3 regions of the Sinorhizobium alkalisoli genome follow, and region 3 is predicted to be linked to each of the others. Evidence: riboswitches for the same ligand, from Rfam matches in the RefSeq annotation. Region 3 holds a riboswitch; each other region holds the start of a gene.
The links. Region 3 has a riboswitch for thiamine pyrophosphate ahead of thiC (phosphomethylpyrimidine synthase ThiC). Riboswitches for the same ligand answer to the same signal wherever they lie in the genome.
Positions count from the first base shown of each region.

Region 1: another riboswitch for thiamine pyrophosphate. It lies ahead of thiB (thiamine ABC transporter substrate binding subunit); the one in region 3 lies ahead of thiC (phosphomethylpyrimidine synthase ThiC).
Region 2: another riboswitch for thiamine pyrophosphate. It lies ahead of thiD (bifunctional hydroxymethylpyrimidine kinase/phosphomethylpyrimidine kinase); the one in region 3 lies ahead of thiC (phosphomethylpyrimidine synthase ThiC).

Region 1 covers NZ_CP034909.1:3,186,701-3,189,970, forward strand. The annotation lists gene EKH55_RS15300 (ABC-F family ATP-binding cassette domain-containing protein) at 1-343, opposite strand, end outside; gene EKH55_RS15305 (thiamine diphosphokinase) at 348-998, opposite strand; gene EKH55_RS15310 (GNAT family N-acetyltransferase) at 1,078-1,572, opposite strand; TPP riboswitch at 1,840-1,954, shown strand; gene thiB (thiamine ABC transporter substrate binding subunit) at 2,002-3,030, shown strand; gene thiP (thiamine/thiamine pyrophosphate ABC transporter permease ThiP) at 3,119-3,270, shown strand, end outside.
Region 2 covers NZ_CP034910.1:1,318,328-1,321,597, reverse strand. The annotation lists gene EKH55_RS23950 (hypothetical protein) at 221-433, opposite strand; gene thiD (bifunctional hydroxymethylpyrimidine kinase/phosphomethylpyrimidine kinase) at 536-1,351, opposite strand; TPP riboswitch at 1,417-1,519, opposite strand; gene EKH55_RS23940 (peroxiredoxin) at 1,704-2,363, shown strand; gene EKH55_RS23935 (serine hydrolase domain-containing protein) at 2,481-3,270, opposite strand, start outside.
Region 3 covers NZ_CP034910.1:364,721-367,990, forward strand. The annotation lists gene EKH55_RS19320 (ABC transporter ATP-binding protein/permease) at 1-1,207, opposite strand, end outside; TPP riboswitch at 1,497-1,608, shown strand; gene thiC (phosphomethylpyrimidine synthase ThiC) at 1,705-3,270, shown strand, end outside.

The sequences.
Region 1 (3,270 bases), on a different replicon from region 3:
CTTCCCCCGTCAAACCGAGATGCTGCAACAGATAGCTGACGCGATAGGGGTCGTCGCCCGGGCCGAGCCCGGACTCCGCATAGGCCTGCACGTTGTCGTAGCCCTCGAAGTCCGGCGCCTGGTGCAGGTAGCGGATCGTCGCCGAGGGATGGCGGAAGACCTCGCCGGATTGCGGTTCGGCAAGGCCGGCGGCGATCTTCAGCAGCGTCGACTTGCCGGAACCATTGCGGCCGACGAGGCAGATGCGGTCGCCGGGCTCCACCTGCAGGCCGGCGCCGGCGAGAAGCGGCGCGCCGCCGAAGGTGAGGAAAATGTCGTCGAGTTTCAGGATGGGGGGCGCCAAGGCGTCAGGCTCCGGAAAGATCATAGGGCCGGGCAAGCACGACGGCCCGGCCGGATTTCAGGGAAAGGCGAACGGGGCCTTCCGCCACGTTGGAAATCGTCCGCGACGATCCGAAGGGCAGATGGAAATCGTCGAGCGGATAACGCGCGTTTTCGATGGTGAGGCCGGAAAGCTCGGTGAAACCGAGGATCGAGAACAGGCTGCCCTTGGGCAGGTCGATCTCCCGCGACCCCGGCCGCAGCGGCCAGGCCTCTTCCTCGCCGGAGGTCATGAAGACCGCAAGCCCCTCTTCCGCGAGCGCGGCGAGCCGCAACAAGTGCAGAAAGGCATGGTCGCTACGGGTGCCGCCGAGCGCACCGGCAAAGATCAGCGACGTCGCGCCGCGCGAAAGCGCCGCCTCGACGGCGATCTCGCCATCGGTGGCGTTCTTCTCCGCCGGGTATTTTTCCCGCGGCACCTCGGCGAATTCCGAAAAGAGCGACTCTTCGGTCGAATCGAAGTCGCCCACCCAGAGGTCCGGCAAGACTTGCAGCGTCCTCGCATGGCGCATGCCGCCGTCGGCGGCGATAAACCGGCTGCCGGCCAATTGCGCCGTTAGCCGCTCCGTCAGGGTAAGCGCGCCGCCGAGAAGAATTGTGAAGGGTGATTGGCTCATGGCAGAAGCCCATAGCGCAAAGCGGCTCTGAAGGGAAAGGCCCGGCACCGCCGTTTGCGTCCGGTATCCTTCGCCAACGTCACTCGCGCGGCTCGGGTTCCGCGCCATTGTCGGGCCGGAGCAGATCCGCATAGATGCCGGGCGTCGAATCCGGTATTTCCACCGCACCGACGGTGCGCGTGTAGAATTCGGTCGGACCGGCGCCGCCGATGATCGCATAGGCGTAGCCGGCCGCGCGCATCGCGATCAGGCTTTCAATGAGCAGCGCCTCGCCGATGCCGCGGCCGCGCATCGTCCCATCCACTCCGGTAGGGCCGAAGAAGCCGAGCGCGGTCACGTCATGGCAGGCGAATCCGACGAGCGCGCCCTGATGGAGCGCGATATGGATGCGTGTCGGCGTCGAGGAGAAGGCGGCTTCCGCCTCTCCCGCCCAGCCGGCGCCGAAATGCTCACCCACCCAGCAGACGACGGTCCGGCGCTCGGGCGCCATGGCGCGCCGGATCGAGATGTCGGGGCCGAGCCGGCCGGCGCGACTCTCCGGCAGGGCGTAGAGCCGAACGAGCATGTCTGGCATCAACCCATACCCCGCGCCTTGTGACCGGCCGTCCGTGAACTAACTTCGCCGGTACGTGTTGAACATGTGAGGAAGGCCTCCGCATCTTGATAGCGCAGACGGCGTGCCAAGCGAAAGCCCCTGACGCATGGGCCCGAAAATCGGACCGATATTCGAGAAGCTCGGTGCGGAGATTCCAGGAGTTGCAGCGAGCATTGCGCATCTCAAAGACGCGCGGCGCTCCTAAAACTGCGCTTGCGTTGACTGCCGCCGGAAGCTAAATCTTGGCCTGCTCTAACGGGGTGCCATCCGCCGGCTTTCGGGCGGTGGCTGAGAGGCGTCACGCCAACCCGCGGAACCTGATCCGGCTCGTACCGGCGGAGGGATTAGAAGCGATCGGACCGAACGCCCTTTTCCCGTGCAGCAAGAACAACAGGGAAGAGGTGCCACATGCCCAGTTCATTCCACAGCAAGATAGTCAACCGGCTTGCGATCGCCGCCTTTGCCCTCGCCGCCTCTTCGGCAAGCGCCCTTGCCGCGGAAAAAACGCTGACGATCTACACCTATGAGAGCTTCATCAGCGAATGGGGCCCGGGCGCCAAGGTCGCCGAGGCTTTCGAGAAGAGTTGCGGCTGCAAGGTCGACTATGTCGGCGTCGCCGACGGGGTCGAGTTGCTGACGCGGCTGAAGCTCGAGGGTGAAGCCACGAAGGCCGACATCGTCCTCGGACTCGACACCAATCTGGTTGCCGAAGCCAAGGCCACCGGCTTCTTCGCGCCACACGCCCTCGACACCAAGGGGCTCGAGGTTCCCGGCGATTTTTCCGACGGCGTGTTCATTCCCTATGACTACGGCCACTTCGCCGTGGTTTATGACACGGAAGTGCTGAAGGAGCCGCCGAAGAGCCTGAAGGAACTGGTCGAAGGCGATCCGTCGCAGAAGATCGTCATCGAGGATCCGCGCACCTCGACGCCCGGCCTCGGCCTGCTGCTCTGGATGAAATCGGTTTATGGCGACGAGGCGGGCGAAGCCTGGGCCAAGCTCAAGGATCGTGTTCTGACGGTGACCCCCGGCTGGTCGGAGGCCTACGGACTCTTCACCAAGGGCGAGGCGCCGATGGTGCTTTCCTACACCACCTCGCCCGCCTACCATATGGTTGCCGAAAACACCGACCGCTACCAGGCGGCGCCATTCGCCGAGGGCCATTACATCCAGATCGAAGTGGCCGGCATGACGAAGAACGCGGACGATCCGGAACTTGCCCGGCAATTTCTCGCCTTCATGATCGGACCCGAATTCCAGTCGATCATTCCGACGACCAACTGGATGCTGCCGGTCGGCGAAACCAGGGAGCCCCTGCCGGAGGCGTTCGGCAAGCTCGTCCAGCCTGAAAAGACGTTCCTGATGTCGCCCCAAGACGTCGCCGATAACCGCAAGGCCTGGATCGACGAGTGGCTGGCGGCGATGAGCCGAAACTGAGGCCAAGCAGGTTCCGGGAAGTCGCACGCGAATTCCGATGAGAACCTGCAAAGGAATAAGAGCTAAATTGTTTGCGCGCGAGAACAGGATGACGATTGCCGCCGGGGGCTTGGTCCTCGGCGGCATCCTGCTTTTCGTCGGCCTCGCCGCTGCGGCTCTGCTCGCACACGGCGGCGCCGATGGCCGCCAGGATCTTTTCGACGCCTATGTCTGGCGCGTCACCCGGTTCACGCTTCTGCA
Region 2 (3,270 bases), 950 kb from region 3:
GCACAATCGAGACTTGGCGAGGCTATCGGGGATCACGTTCACGGCATCCGCGCCTGCAACGAGTGCCCGCTCCAGGGAAGGAACGGGCACTCATAGCAGGTTGGGAGGTCCTGGTTTGCCGCCAGCGCGTGCACTGTCGTCAATGTCGCCGCCGATGTTCCACGTGTGAGAATTCTACCGTGCGGGACCTCAGGTCGGCAGGCGCCGCCGCGCGACTGATTCAATTGGACTTGCGGTCGAGGCCGACGATCCAGGCCGCAACCATGAAGACGATCGCCGCCATCAGGGCGCCGAACGCCAGAAGGTAAAACAGGAAATATTCGATCAGCCGGGGCGCGAACAGGAGTGCACGCCACAATAGGCTTGGCGACTGCCGCCAGTCCGGCAGTTCGTCACGATTGAAAGCCTCCAGTCGACGAGCAAGAAAGTGCATATCGCTGAACCCGCTGTCTTTCGTTAACCATAGACGATAGTCTTTTCCGGCTCAACCATGGCAATAGCAGGGCATGAGGCTGGCATGCCTCCCAATTTGACGTTAAGAGTTCCACCATTGGTGGAAATGATGCACCGGTCCCCGCCCCTGCCCGACCTTCAGGTCGTCGGCGGCGGAAATTGCTCCATGCAGATAATGTTTGGCTGCGCGGACCGCTTCGGCGAGCGGTAGCCCCGAAGCGAGGCCCGCGGCGATTGCAGCTGAAAGGGTGCAGCCGGTACCGTGATCATTGTGTGTCTCTATGCGCGATGCCGGCAGACGCAGCAACGTTTGGCCATCGAGGAAGACGTCCGTGGCGTCGCCACCGGGCAGATGTCCTCCTTTGACCAGCACGGAACGGGCTCCAGTCTTCAAGAGCGCCTCGGCCTGGCGCACCATCTCTCCTTCACTCTCGGCGGTCGGACGGCCGGTCAGAAGTGCCGCTTCGGCCAGGTTCGGGGTCGCGACGAGTGCCAGAGGCAGCAGGTCTTCGATGAGTGCTGCGATCGCTCCCGGGTGGAGCAGACGATCGCCGGAGGTTGCAACCATCACCGGGTCGACGACCGCAAGCCTGCCGTAACGGCGCAGGCCATCGGCGATGACGGCAATTGTCTCCCGTCGCGACACCATGCCGATCTTCACCGCCTTCACGTCCAGGTCGCTAAGTACAGCTTCCATCTGTGCCGCCACCATTCCGGCCGAGACGTCCTCAACGGCGGCAACACCCCTGGTGTTCTGCGCGGTGATCGCCGTAACGACGCTTGCACCGTAAACCCCGAGCGCCGAGAAGGTCTTGAGGTCGGCCTGGATGCCGGCACCGCCGCCCGAATCCGATCCGGCAATGGTGAGCGCCACCGGCGCAATGGGGCGAGGAGGCATCATCTATCGAACTCCCGACACACGTCACGGAGATCCGGTAAGGCGAAGAATTGGCTTGGCTTGCCGAGGGCGACCCATTCCGTTCCTACGCCGGCATGACCCGGATCAGGTTCAAGGGTCCGGCTCACCACCGTCTCAGCGCCGCCCGGCGCTCCCCTCGGAATGGCGGCATTCTATGCGTCAGCAGCCCCGGGGTGTCAATGCAATGCGGCCGCGGCACTGGCGCACGAGCCGGTCGACGTGAAGCCGGACGATCTTGCTCATTGCCGGGAGCGACGACGCGTTTCGCGCTCGAAAACTTTGCCGTTTGCGCTATTCTTGCGCAATTCCTCCGACACGAAAGGAGCACATCATGGCCCTGCGCATCAACGACACTGCCCCCGATTTTACCGCCGAGACAACCCACGGCACGATCAATTTCCACGAATGGATCGGTGACGGATGGGCGGTCCTCTTCTCTCACCCGAAGAATTTCACGCCCGTATGCACCACCGAACTCGGCGCCATGGCGGGGGTGGAAGACGAATTCCGCAAACGCGGCGTCAAGATCGTCGGCATCTCCGTCGATCCGGTCGAGAGCCATGCCAAGTGGAAGGGCGACATCAAGCTCGCGACGGGCTTTGACGTCGAATATCCGCTGATCGGCGATCGCGATCTCAAGGTGGCCAAGCTTTACGACATGCTGCCGGCCGACGCCGGGGACACTTCCGAGGGCCGCACGCCTGCCGATAATGCGACGGTGCGATCGGTTTACGTCATTGGTCCGGACAAGAAGATCAAGCTGATGCTGAGCTATCCGATGACCACCGGCCGCAATTTCGAAGAGATCCTGCGGGCGATCGATTCGATCCAGCTCACCGCCAAGCATCAGGTGGCAACGCCTGCCAATTGGAAACAGGGCGAGGATGTCATCATCACGGCCGCGGTGTCGAACGAGGATGCCGTCCAGCGCTTCGGCTCCTTCGAGACGGTTCTGCCCTATCTCAGGAAGACCAAGCAGCCGACGGCTTGAGACCGCCGGCCAACCGGGGATAGATACCATCATTCGCCGCGAAACCACGGGTTTCGTGGCGGTCTTTTTTGAGCCGCGCGGTACGTTCCTGCGGATGCACGAGCGCGGAGGATTTCATCAGTCGGCCTCCAGCGTGTCGATGATGTCGGCGAGGACGCCGTGCAGTGCGTCTCGATAGCCGGTACGGGCGGAAGGCCCATCCTGTTCGGAGGTCATCACGACGGTCAGCTTCAAGTCCGGCACGATATAGAGCATCTGGCCGCCGTAACCCCAGGCGAAATGCACGTCTTCGCCGCCGATCTGCCGGGTGAACCAGCCGTAGCCATAGGCGTCGCCGGAAAATCGCGAATTCGTGTGTGCCTGCCAGGAGAGATCGATCCAATTGTCCGGGATGACTTGGCGCCCATCCTCCGTCCGGCCGCGATTGCGGTAGAGCTCGCCGAAGGCGAGCAGAGAGCGGGCGGTCATGGCCATCTCGTTTCCGCCGAGATAGATCCCCTGCGGATCGCGCGACCAGGCGTCGATGCGAAACCCATCGACCGGACCCAGCCATTCGCGCGCAAGGGCCAGGGTCGACTTGCCGCCAACTTTCGTCAGGATCGCTGACAGGAGATGCGTCGACGCCGTCGAATAGAGCATCCTCCCTCCCGGCTCCGCGTCGAACGGCTGCGCAAGTGCGAAACGAACCCAATTGCGGCTTGAAACCCAGCGCCCGTAGTTCGGGCCGGACAGTCGGCCCAATCCCGCCTGCATCGACAACAGGTTGCCGATCGTGATGTCGCCGATGCGCGGGTCGGCCGGGGAAGGCAGGTCCGAGTTGAGAATGGGGGCGATCTTCTGCTCGGGTCCCGTAAGAAGACCTTTGTCGATAGCAATGCCGACGAGAGCCGAGACGATCGATTTCGAC
Region 3 (3,270 bases):
TGAAGGGCAGGTCATGGCCAGGATGCATCAGCTCGAGGCGGCGGATCGTCACGCCGAATTCGGGATCCTGCCAGACGCGGTTCAACTCCGCGTGACCTGTCCGGGCATAGAAAGCGCGGGGCCGCTGAACGTCCTCGATCGCATTGGCAAGATCGGTGATGCGGCGCGCATTCGCTCTCAGCCTTGCTATGTCCGGCATGACGTGGATGAACCAGGAGCAATCATTGATGATCGCATTGGCAAGCTCCGCCCCGGTGACATAGCCCTGCAGCGTGACCTTGCCATTGACATAGGGAAGCAGACCCGGAGCATAGGCGACGATGCGCTGGCCGAAGAAATTGTGGACGAGCTCGAAGCCCATATAACACGCCGTCAGGATGTTCAGGTTCGACCAAGTCTGGTCGATGTCGCGATAGCGCCGCCTGTGGATGCGCTTCTGGACCCCTTCCGCTTGCGAGGCCGCGACATGGAAGCTGCGGTGGAGAAGCGTCGTCAGTTCGCGGCGGTAGCTGCCCTCGGCCCATTGCATCCGGACGTCGAGCCGCTGCTGGATCGCGCCGAGCTTGGCGGCGACATAAGTATTGAAGGGGACGTAGGCAGCGACGGCAACAAGCGTCAGAAAGGCGCTGCCATAGCTGCCGAGAAACTCCAGCCCGCTCACCTCCGTCGAGGTCTCGATGATCCTGCCGCCGACGAAGTAGAGCGACAGGGTCACCCCGGCAACGCCCATGGCAAGCCCGATAGCGCCGCCGGTCATGCCCTTGATCGATTCCTGGACGCGTTGGTCTATATTGTCCGGCACGCCCACCGACGTCGGAATGGCTTCCGCCACGCCGCGCTGCAGGTGAAGATGGGTATGTTTGCAGTCGAGCAGCGCGTCATTGAAGCGTCGGTCAAGCCAGGCCCGCCATTTGCGATGCAGGGTCGTCGAAAAGAAGTGGCGCACGGCCGTGAACGCGATGGATTTCAGCACCATGATCGCGGCGAGCGTCCCCGCGATCGTCAGAATGGAGCTGAGCGTCGTGGGATTTTGCGGATGGTGGAGAAAGGCTATCGCGCTGACGAGTTCGCCCGAGGCTTCGGCGAACCAGACGCTCGCAATCGCCGACAGACCGGTGAGCACGACGATGACCGCTGCCAGCCCCCAGGCCTCCTGCCACTTCTCGGAAAACCAATAGGCCCACATCAGCCCCCAGAAGCTGCGCATCGGCGATACGGGAGTCGACCGGGGCTCTCTTCCCCACTTTCGGCTCCACACGTGCAAGGCCTTCTCCCCGATCTTCCTGATCAGAACACGCTCCTCATTCCCATCCCATCCACTATCGACAAGGCTGCGCCCGACCGCACTGATCGCGATCAGTTTCCTAAGAGAATAGTCCCTGTGCCCTGATGTTCCAACCAAGCGGGAGGCGAGAAACGAGACAGTCCACCGCGAGTGCCTCGCTGGGGTCCCAAAAAACCATCTTGACGGCGCGGCGATATCGGTGACTATGGGCGCCATTCACCAGGGGGGTCCCGGCAAGGGGCTGAGATACTGCTGGAGCGCGCAGTGACCCGTTGAACCTGATCCAGTTCATACTGGCGTAGGGACGGTGCAGACGTGCGAAAGCCAGGATTCCGTAGTTTCACGTTCCGTCGGCACAGCGTCTTTTCATCCTTCCGGCTTCAGAACTGGGTCTCCAACGCAAAAATTGGAGCCTCAAGATGAACGTTCTCAAACCTCTTTCCACGCCGCCCTCCGTCACGCAGGGACCTCTCCCCGCCTCGAAAAAAGTCTACAAACCGGGCGAACTCCATCCCGATTTGCGCGTCCCGATGCGCGAGATCGCGCTGCATCCGACCTCCGGGGAGCCTCCGGTCACGGTCTATGATTCCTCCGGCCCCTACACGCTCGACGACGCCGACATCCGCATCGACGCCGGCCTGCCGCGGTTGCGCCGCGACTGGATCGTGGCACGCGGCGATGTCGAGCGTTACGAGGGCCGCGCCGTCAAGGCGGAGGACAACGGTTTTGCCACCGGCGAGCGGCTGACGCCGGAATTCCCCATGCTCCATCAGCCGCTGCGCGCCAAGCCGGGCCGGGCCGTCACCCAGCTCGCCTATGCCCGGGCCGGCATCATCACGCCGGAGATGGAGTTCATCGCCATCCGCGAAAACCTCGGCCGCAAGGCGGCGAAAGAGACACTCACACGCGACGGCGAGAGCTTCGGCGCGTCGGTGCCTGATTTCGTCACGCCGGAATTCGTCCGCCAGGAGGTCGCTGGCGGCCGGGCGATCATCCCCGCCAACATCAACCATCCGGAATCCGAACCGATGATCATCGGCCGGAACTTCCTGGTGAAGATCAACGCCAATATCGGCAATTCCGCCGTCACCTCGTCGATGGCCGAGGAAGTCGAGAAGATGGTCTGGGCGACGCGCTGGGGCGCCGACACGGTGATGGACCTTTCGACCGGCCGCAACATCCACAATATTCGCGAATGGATCATCCGCAACTCGCCGGTGCCGATCGGCACGGTGCCGCTCTACCAGGCCTTGGAGAAGGTGAATGGCATCGCCGAGGATCTCACCTGGGAGGTTTTCCGCGACACGCTGATCGAGCAGGCCGAACAGGGGGTCGACTATTTCACCATCCATGCCGGCGTGCGGCTCCATTATATCCCGCTGACCGTCGACCGCGTCACCGGCATCGTCTCGCGTGGCGGCTCGATCATGGCCAAGTGGTGCCTGCACCACCACCGCGAAAGCTTCCTCTACGAGCATTTCGAGGAGATCTGCGACATCTGCCGCGCCTATGACGTCTCCTTCTCGCTCGGCGACGGCCTGCGTCCCGGCTCGATCGCCGACGCCAATGACCGGGCGCAGTTCGCCGAACTCGAAACGCTCGGCGAACTGACGAAAATCGCCTGGGCGAAGGACTGCCAGGTGATGATCGAGGGCCCCGGCCATGTGCCGATGCACAAGATCAAGGAGAACATGGACAAGCAGCTCAAAACCTGCGGCGAGGCCCCCTTCTATACACTCGGGCCGCTGACGACCGACATCGCGCCCGGCTACGACCACATCACCTCCGGGATCGGCGCGGCGATGATCGGCTGGTTCGGCACCGCCATGCTCTGCTACGTGACACCGAAGGAGCATCTGGGGCTGCCCGACCGCAACGACGTCAAGGTGGGCGTCATCACCTACAAGATCGCCGCGCACGCGGCCGACCTCGCCAAGGGGCATCCGGCGGCCCGCATCCGCGACGACGCGCTGTCGCGCGCCCGC